DNA from 2 places in the Achromobacter deleyi genome. Region 1 is predicted to be linked to the other one. Evidence: riboswitches for the same ligand, from Rfam matches in the RefSeq annotation. Region 1 holds a riboswitch; the other holds the start of a gene.
What was found. Region 1 has a riboswitch for fluoride ahead of I6I07_RS22630 (voltage-gated chloride channel family protein). Riboswitches for the same ligand answer to the same signal wherever they lie in the genome.
Positions count from the first base shown of each region.

Region 2: linked by a shared signal. The riboswitch ahead of crcB (fluoride efflux transporter CrcB) and the one ahead of I6I07_RS22630 (voltage-gated chloride channel family protein) in region 1 are both predicted to bind fluoride.

Region 1 covers NZ_CP065997.1:4,992,227-4,996,878, reverse strand. The annotation lists gene I6I07_RS22640 (LysR family transcriptional regulator) at 1-477, shown strand, start outside; gene I6I07_RS22635 (DUF190 domain-containing protein) at 527-895, opposite strand; gene I6I07_RS22630 (voltage-gated chloride channel family protein) at 913-2,226, opposite strand; fluoride riboswitch at 2,345-2,415, opposite strand; gene I6I07_RS22625 (efflux RND transporter periplasmic adaptor subunit) at 2,596-3,765, shown strand; gene I6I07_RS22620 (multidrug efflux RND transporter permease subunit) at 3,762-4,652, shown strand, end outside.
Region 2 covers NZ_CP065997.1:4,440,114-4,444,765, reverse strand. The annotation lists gene I6I07_RS20290 (Bug family tripartite tricarboxylate transporter substrate binding protein) at 76-1,044, shown strand; gene I6I07_RS20285 (SDR family NAD(P)-dependent oxidoreductase) at 1,034-1,738, shown strand; gene I6I07_RS20280 (DUF1415 domain-containing protein) at 1,851-2,411, opposite strand; fluoride riboswitch at 2,465-2,526, shown strand; gene crcB (fluoride efflux transporter CrcB) at 2,689-3,060, shown strand; gene I6I07_RS20270 (hypothetical protein) at 3,189-3,569, shown strand; gene I6I07_RS20265 (M20 family metallopeptidase) at 3,615-4,652, opposite strand, start outside.

The DNA of each region.
Region 1 (4,652 bases):
AGCAGCCTCATCACGCGTGAACTGGCCGTCCTGCCCAGCATCGTCGTCGCCGCGCCGGCGCTGCTGGCGCGCGTCGGCGAACCGCGCCAGGTGAGCCAGCTCAAGGCGCTGCCCTGCATCACCACCCTGAGCGCGCTCAAGGGCATGCCGTGGCAATTCGTGGACGCCGCCGGCGACATCGTCAAGGTGCCGGTGCGCAGCCGCTACCGCGTCAACAGCGGCGAACTGGCGCTGATGGGCGCGCGCCAGGGCATCGGCTTCGCGATCCTGGCCGCCGGCGCCTGCCGCGACGACCTGGCCACCGGCCGCCTGCGTGAAGTGCGGCTGGACCTGCAACCTGCGCCCTTGCAACTGCTGGGCGTCTACAGCCACCGCCAGTCGGTCAGCGCGCGGGCCCGGGCGCTGCTGGAACTGATCCAGCAACGCCTGGCCGAGGCCGGCCTCGGTCCTTCCGCCGCGCCGTCGCCGCGAACGTAAGAGCGAGCGCCCACCCTGACGGGGCCCCGCGCCCGCTCCCGCCGCGGGCTCACCGAACGACCGGCCCCGAGGCGGGAATCAGCGGGATTTCGCACGTGAGCAATACCGCCCGAACCTTGTGCAGTTCCGCCGCATGGTCATGCAGAAACGCCCGCAGCACCGCTTCGCGGTCGATCAGCTCGATGCACTGCGGGTGCTTCATGTGCGTGACCTCCGGATGATGGTGGCTCAATCTCTCGCCAGCCAGGTAGCCGGATTGGATGGAATGCAGCACTGCCTGCTGGATGCCGGCGTGGCGCGCGGCATGGATCAGGTGCTGGGCCAGCGCCGGCGCGCTCAGCCTGTGCCAGAAGCGCGTGGCGCGGGCCCTGGCGGAAATGGGAAAGTACAGGCGCAACGCGGTCAGGTCGGTCGTCATCGGGTGGGTTCCTCGGCTCATTCTTCGGGGGTGCGGGCCATGGGCTGCTGGCGTAGCCGCTTCCGGTACGCCCCGAGTTCCGATAGCCGCAGTTCCTCGGGCAGCACGCGGTGCTTGGCGTGGCCCACGCGCTGCGCGTGGTAGATGCCGCTGTGTCCCGAGAACAGGTACGCCGCGATGCAGGCGATGGCGGCAAAGGGCGCGATGTCCGGCCCGAACAATTCGATCGCCATCACGATGGTGGCGATGGGGGTGTTGGCGGCGCCGGCGAACACGGCGACGAAACCCAGCCCCGCAAGCATCGAGAAGGGCAACTGCAGCAGCGGCGCCAACGCGTTGCCGAGCGTCGCGCCGATGTAGAACAGCGGCGTCACCTCGCCTCCCTTGAACCCGCTGCCCAGCGAGGCCACGGTGAACAGCAGCTTGCCGGCGAAGTCCCAGGGCGCGGCCGGTTGCTGGAACGCCTGCACGATCGAGGGAATTCCCAGGCCGATGTAGCGATAGCCATCGGTGGCCCACACCGCCACCGCGATCACCGCCCCGCCCGCCAGGGGCCGCAGCGGCGCATAGGCGATATGCCGTTTCATGAAGGCGCCGATGGCGTGCGCGCCGTTGGCGAAGATCATGCCGATCAGGCCGAACAGGATGCCGGCGGCCACCACGCTCAGCACGCTCACCACGCCCAGGGGAGCGACCGCCAGCACGGCATAGTGGGTGTGGTGGATGCCCAGCGCGAGGCCGACCTGGTTCGCCGCGATGGCCGCGACGACGCAGGGAAACAGCGCGTCGTAGCGCATGCGGCCGATCGCCAGCACCTCCAGCCCGAAGATGGCGCCGGCCAGGGGCGTGCCGAACACCGAGGAAAAGCCCGCCGCGATTCCCGCCATCAGGACGATCCGCCGGTCTTCGGGGCGCAGGCGCAGCAGGTGGGTCAGTTGGTCGGCCAGCGCCGCGCCCATCTGCACCGCCGTTCCCTCGCGCCCCACCGACGCGCCGAACAGGTGCGACATCACGGTGCCTCCAAGCACCATGGGCACCATGCGCAGGGGAATCACCTTCTTCGGATCGTGGATCTCATCGATGATGAGGTTGTTGCCCGCCTCGACGGGCCGCCCCAGACGCAGATAGCACCAGCCGACGAAAAAGCCCGCGAAGGGCAAAAACCAGATGAGCGCCGGATGCGCCTGCCGCGTCGCGGTCGCCCAATCCAGGGCGTGCAGGAAAAGCGCCGAAGCGGCGCCCGCCAGGCAGGCGACGACGAAAGCGATGACGAGCCATTTGCCGATGTACGGCAGGAGTTCCAACTGTTCTAGGCGTGGGGAGCGCGGCATGGGGTTCAGGATGCAAGGGGAAAAAAAATTCCCCTGATCCACCAGGCTGCGGGATGCATCGGGCGCGGGCACGAAAACCGCGGACGCAAAAAAATGCCTACAGCCCCGGCGGTACCAGGGATCTGTAGGCATCATCAGCCGCGCAGGATACGCGGCGGTTGGTGGAGGAATGCCATCTCCGACGAACGGACGAATGCTAGCAGTCCGGCAACGGCGAGGCAAGCAGGTCGCGCGCCACGGTCGATTCAGCGTCCTTGTGGCTCCGGCGGCGAGTCCGAACCTGACAGAAAACTGATGCTAAAACGCTAATAATTATTATTCAGATAGAATCCGTCCTGTCCCCAACTAACTGTTTCCGGCAGTACCACGATGTCCCTGCCCCCTTCCGCGGGCCCCGCTGCCCTGCGCCGCCGCCTGGCGCTGGCCACCCTCCTGGCCGTGACCCTGGTGGCCGCGTGGGCGCTATGGCGCTACGCCCTGCAAGGCCCCGCGCCCGCCGCCATTCCCAACTACGATCAGCAACCGGTCCCCGTCAGCGTCGCCGCCGCGCGTAGCGGCCCCTTGCCGCGCGACCTGCACGCGCTGGGCACCATCACGCCGCTGGCGCAGGTGGTGCTGCGCAGCCAGGTCGATGGCCAGTTGCAGCGCCTGCACTACACGGAAGGCCAGGCGGTGCAACGCGGCCAGCTGCTGGCCGAGATCGATCCGCGCCCCTACCAGGCGGCGCTGGCGGCGGCCGAAGGCGAACTGGCGCGCGTCGAAGCGCTGCTGGGCAATGCCGAGATCGACCTGCGCCGCTACCGGCAGCTGGCGCGGCAGGAAGCCGTGGCGGGACAGCAACTGGACACCGCCGAGGCCCAGGTGCGCAGCTACGCCGCGCAGCGCCAGCGCCTGGCGGCCGGCGTCGCCGATGCCCGCCGCCTGCTGGCGCAGACCCGCATCCTGGCGCCGCACGACGGCCGCGTCGGCTTTCGCCGGGTGGACGCCGGCAACCACGTGCGCGCCGTCGACACCAACGGCCTCGCCACCCTGGTGCAGACGCGCCCGATCTCGGCGCTGTTCTCGATCTCGGAGACCCATCTGGACCTGCTGCGGCAGGCCCAGGCCCAGGCCGGCGACGCCGCGCTGCAGGTGCAGGCCTGGGACGCCGACGAGCGCCGCCTGATCGCGCTCGGCACCCTGCAGGCGCTGGACAACCAGATCCACGTGGCCAGCGGCACCGTCAAGCTGCGCGCCCTGTTCGAGAACGCCGACGAAGCCCTGTTCCCGAACCAGTTCGTCAACATCCGCCTGGCGCTGGCGCGGCAGGAAGACGTGCTGTCGATTCCCACGGCGGCGGTGCAGTACGGCGCCGAAGGCGCGTTCGTCTTCGTCATCGGCGATGACCAGCGCGCCACCCGGCGCGAACTGACGCTGGGCCGCGCCAACGCCGGCCGCGTCGAAGTCCGCTCGGGCCTGGCCGCGGCCGAACGCGTGGTGGTCGAAGGCGTGGACCGCCTGCACGACGGCCGCGACGTGCTGATCGTGGAAACCCAATGAGCCTGTCCCGCCCCTTCATTCTGCGCCCGGTCGCCACCTCCTTCCTGATGCTGGCGCTGCTGCTGTCGGGCATCCTCGCCTGGCGCATGCTGCCGGTGGCGGCGCTGCCGCAGGTCGACTACCCCATCATCCAGGTCACCACGCCCTACCCCGGCGCCAGCCCCGACGTCACCGCGCGCGCCGTGACCGCGCCGCTGGAACGCCGCTTCGGCCAGATCCCGGGGCTCAAGCAGATGTCGTCTGCCAGCGGCAGCGGCATCTCGGTGATCACGCTGCAGTTCTCGCTCGACGTGTCGCTGGGCGTGGCCGAACAGGAGGTGCAGGCCGCCATCAGCGCCAGCGGCTCGCTGCTGCCGTCCGACCTGCCGACGCCGCCGGTGTACCGCAAGGTCAACCCCGCCGACGTGCCGATCCTGACGCTGGCCGTGACCTCGGATTCCCTGCCGCTGCCGCAGGTCTATGACCTGGTCGACACCCGCATGACGCAGCGCCTGGCGCAACTGTCGGGCGTCGGCATGGTCAGCCTGGCCGGCGGCCAGCGGCCCGCCGTGCGGGTGCAGGCCAACCCCATGGCGCTGGCCGCGCGCGGGCTGCAACTGACCGATCTGCGCGAGGCCATCGCCAAGGCCAACTCCAACCAGCCCAAGGGCAGCTTCGACGGCCCGGTGCGCTCGGTCATCATGGACGCCAACGACCAGCTGCAAAGCGCGCAGGAATACCGCGACCTGATCGTGGCCTGGCGCAACGGCGCGCCGGTGCGGCTGGGCGACGTCGCCACGGTCGAGGACGGCGCCGAAGACCGCTACCTGGCCGCCTGGGTCGACCGCCAGCCGGCGGTGCTGGTGAACATCCAGCGCCAGCCGGGCGCCAACGTCATCGCGGTGGCC
Region 2 (4,652 bases), 550 kb from region 1:
CCATCGCGCGGCGGCCGAGGGGCGGGACAGCCCCCGGCCAAGCCGCGACGACATCAAAACGAGAGGAGACACATCATGCGGAAATCCATTCTGTTGCGCGCCTTGCTGGCCCTGTGCACGGCGCTTGGCGGCGGCGCGGCGCAGGCCGAGGCGCCCTATCCCGCGCGCCAGGTGCGGTTCGTGATTCCCTTTCCGCCGGGCGGCACGCTGGACATGCTGGGCCGCGACGTGGCCCAGAAACTGAGCGAGCAGACCGGCCAGAGCTTCGTGGTGGAAAACCGTTCGGGCGGCAACGGCATCATCGGCGCCGACGTGGTGGCCCGGTCGCCGGCCGACGGCTACACCCTGCTCTTTAACGCCTCGACCTTCACCACGGCGCCGATGACGATGAAGTCGGTGCCCTTCGACGTCGACAAGAACTTCGTGCCCGTCGCCATGGCCGGCAAGGCGCCGCTGTCGGTCTCGGTCAAGAAGGACCTGCCGGTGTCGGACCTGGCCGGCCTGCTGGCCTACGCCAAGCAGAACCCGGGCCGGCTCACCTTCGCCGTCGGCTCGATCGGCTCGGCCGGGCATCTGGCCACCGAACTGCTCAAGCGCCAGGGCGGCCTGGACTACATGGTCATCCCCTACCGCGGCACCTCGCCCGCGCTGCAGGACCTGGTGGGCGGACGCATCGACGGATTCATCGACCCGGTGCTGGGCGCCCTGTCGTACTACAAGGGCGGCATGCTGAAGATCCTCGCCGTCACCTCGGAAGCGCGCCTGCCCAACCTGCCCGACGTGCCCACGGTGGGCGAAGTGCTGCCCGGCTACCAGTACTACAGCTGGTACGGCCTGTGGGCGCCGGCCGGCACCCCCGCGCCGATCGTCGAGAAGCTCAACGCCGAGGTCAACAAGGCCCTGTCCTCGGGCATGGCGGCCAAGTACGAACAGCTGGGCGTGACGATCACGCCGATCACCACGGCCGAGTTCACGCGTTTCCAGAAGGACGACATGGCGCGCTCGCGCAAGATCATCGAAGAGGGCCACATCCATGTCGACTGATCCCACGCCAGGCCACGCCGTGGTCACCGGCGCCACCGGCGGCATCGGCCAGGCGATCGTGCAGCGGCTGCTGGACGGCGGCTGGCGCGTGACCGGGCTGGACCTCGGGCCCGCCGTGGCCCGGCATGCCGCCTACCGGCATGTCGAGGTCGACCTGTGCGACGACGCCGCCACCCGCCAGGCCTCGCAGGCCCTGGACGATGTCACGGCCCTGGTACATGCGGCGGGGCTGTTGCGGGTAGCGCCGCTGGCGCAATCGGACCCCGCCGACGGCGAACGCATGTGGAAGCTGCATGTGGATGCCGCGGTCCGCCTGACCCGGGACCTGGCGCCGTCGATGGTGGCGCGGGGCGCCGGCCGCGTGGTGCTGGTCGGCAGCCGCGTCGCGCAGGGCATGCCGGGCCGCGGCCAATACGCCGCGTCCAAGGCCGCCTTGGTGGCGCTGGCGCGCAGCTGGGGCGCCGAACTGGCGGGCAACGGCGTGACGGTGAACGTGGTGTCCCCAGCCGCGACGCAGACGGGCATGCTGGACGACCCCGCGCGGGCCGCCAGTCCGGCCCGCCTGCCGCCCATCGGCCGGCTGATACAGCCGGCCGAGATCGCGGCCCTGGTGGCGTTCCTGCTGTCGGCCGAGGCGGCCGCCATCACCGGCCAGGACATCGCCATCTGCGGTGGAGCATCCTTGCCCCGCTGAACTCACGTTCGCGCGCGGCCGACCGTGCCCGCGCGGTCGCGCCCCGATGCGGCGGCGTCCCGACAGATGCGACAACGGCGCCGACGGCCTTCGCCGCCGGCCGCGCCCGGCATCAGGCGGGCTTGCGCATCAGCCGCTGCCAGCCTTCCAGGCCCAGCCGCGTCAGCGTGTCGATGTTCTTCTCGTAGATCTCGGCGGCGTCGGGGAAGGACTCGACCGCGCGGTCGATGCTGTCCTCGCGCAGCAGATGCAGGATCGGGTACGGCGAACGGTTGGTGTAGTTCTCGATGTCGTCCGGCTGCGTGTCGGCGAACTGGAACTGCGGGTGGAACGTGGCCACCTGCAACTCGCCCACCAGGCGCATGCGCTTGAGCAGGCGGTCCGACAGGTCCTCGAAGTCGTTGAACTCGAGGAAATCGTCGAGCGCGTCGGGAAGGATCAACAACGTGGTGTCGATCTTTTCCGGATCGGCCTCGGCCAGCAGGGCCAGCTCGTCCTGCAGGTCGGTCAGGACGCCTTCGGCGTCGGTGGCATCGCTGACGGCAAAGCGGATCTGGTCCTTGACCTGAACCGCTTTGGCGAACGGACAGAGATTCAGGCCGATCACGGCCTGGGTGAGCCAATGGCGGGTTTCGGCAACCACGTTGGCGTAGGCGTCGGAAGTGGAAATCATGGCGGGTAATCCTGGCAAAACGCGAGTATAGGCGACCGACCTGGGCTAAAATGGCCGGCAATGGGAATGGAGCTTCCCAAAACCGCCGATCTCGGCTGATGGCTCCTGCTGACCGGGCAACATGCCCGCAGCGGGTGTCGTCCAGACAAACACCCGCCGCGGCGGGTGTCTTGTTTTCGGGCCGCGACCTCGCTGGAGGCCGCCCGCGCTGTCCCACCGCGCGGCCCGTGGGCAAGCCCCGGCTGTTGCTCTCCATCGTTTGATCTGGAGAGACACCTTGAATCTACTGCTGGTATTCGTCGGCGGCGGCCTGGGTTCCGCCGCGCGCTACGGCATGAGCCTGGCCGCGCTGCGGCTGGGCTGGATCGCCTTCCCCTACGCCACCCTGGCCACCAACGTGATCGGCTGCTTCGTCATGGGGCTGATCACCGAATTGCTGGCGTTGAAATTCTCGGTGTCGCAGCCGACCCGGCTGTTCCTGACCACCGGCATCGTCGGCGGCTTCACCACCTTCTCGACCTTCGCGCTGGAAACGGCGCTGCATGTGGAACAGGGCCGCGCCGGCCTGGCGCTGCTGTACGCCGGCCTGTCGCTCGGCCTGGGGCTGGCGGCGCTATTCGGCGGGATGGCGCTGGTGCGGACGCTGTGACGGCGGCGGCCGGGGCGCCGTTGACGGCCGCGCTCGCTATTCGCCATTCGTCCGACATTGCCGGAGCCTGTGACGCCGCGCGACGGAGCCGCGCTAGAGTGGCGCCACGACTACCCTGTGAGGAACGGATGGCCATCGCGCTCACCTACTTCGCCGACCACCTGTCCGACGATGCGCTGGCGGCGCTGCTACGGCGACGCGAAGACTTCTACATCGAGAACATCGATGCCATGGCTCTCCTGACGGCGCGCATGCAGGCGCTGCTGGCCGAAGACGGCTTGCACAGCGCCGTGCGACTCGCCCCCCTGAATGCATCTCCCGACAGGCTCATCACCCACGTGTTTGTGGAAGCCGCTTTCCTGCTGGTCTCGCTGTGGCTGCTGCTGCAGTGGCTTGCCCGCTGCCTTTCACGCCGCCCCCGCGCGGACGTGATCCTGCGCGTGACATCCAACGCCTCGCTCCACGTGGTCTTCCGCCCCTCGGCGCGCTCCGCCGCCGCGACGCCATAAAAAAAGCCCGGCCAGGCCGGGCTTTCCTTCATCCGCCAACGCCGATCAGGCCGTCGGCATCGCCGCCATGGTCTGCGCGACCGCGGCGGTCAGCTTCTTGCCGTAGGGCACGTGCAGGAATTCATTCGGGCCGTGGGCGTTGGACTTGGGGCCCAGCACGCCGCAGACCATGAACTGGGCCTTGGGGAAGCCCTTCTGCAGCATGCTCATCAGCGGAATGGTGCCGCCCTGGCCGATGTAGCCGCAGGGCGCGCCATAGTATTGCTGCGAGGCGGCATCCAGCGCCTGGGTCAGCCACGGCGCCGAGGCCGGCGCGTTCCAGCCGGTGGCGGCGCCTTCGTTGGCCTTGAAGAGGACCTTGGCGTTGTAGGGCGCGTCGGCTTCCAGCAGGGCCTTGATCTCTTCGGACGCGGCGACGGCGTCGATCAGCGGCGGCAGGCGCAGCGACAGCTTGAAGGCAGTGCGCGGACGCAGCACGTTGCCGGCGCTGGACAGCGGCGGCAGGCCTTCGGCGCCGGTCACAGACAGGGTCGGACGCCAGGTGCGGTTCAGCAGGGCCTGTTCCGGATCGGTGGTCATGGGCAGCACGAAGCCGCCCTCGGCGCCGCAGCTCCAGGGGAAACGGCGCCACACTTCGTCGCCCAGGATGCGGGCGGTGGCGTGCACCTGCTCGATGCGGTCGGCCGGAATCTCGCAGTGCAGGCTTTGCGGCAGCAGGCGGCCGGTGCCGCTGTCTTCCAGGCGGTCCAGCAGGTGGCGCAGGATGCGGAACGACGACGGCACCACGCCGCTGGAGTCGCCCGAGTGCACGCCTTCGTCCAGCACCTGCACTTCCAGCGTGCCCGAAACCATGCCGCGCAGCGAGGTGGTCATCCACAGCTGGTCATAGTTGCCGGCGCCCGAATCCAGGCACACCACCAGGGCCACGTTGCCGAGGCGGTCGCGCAGCGCGTCGACGTAGGGCAGCAGGTCGTAGCTGCCGGACTCTTCACAGGTCTCGACGATGCCGACGCAGCGCGGGCGCGGAATGCCCTGCTTGTCCAGCGCCATGATGGCGGTGAGCGAGGCGTACACGGCGTAGCC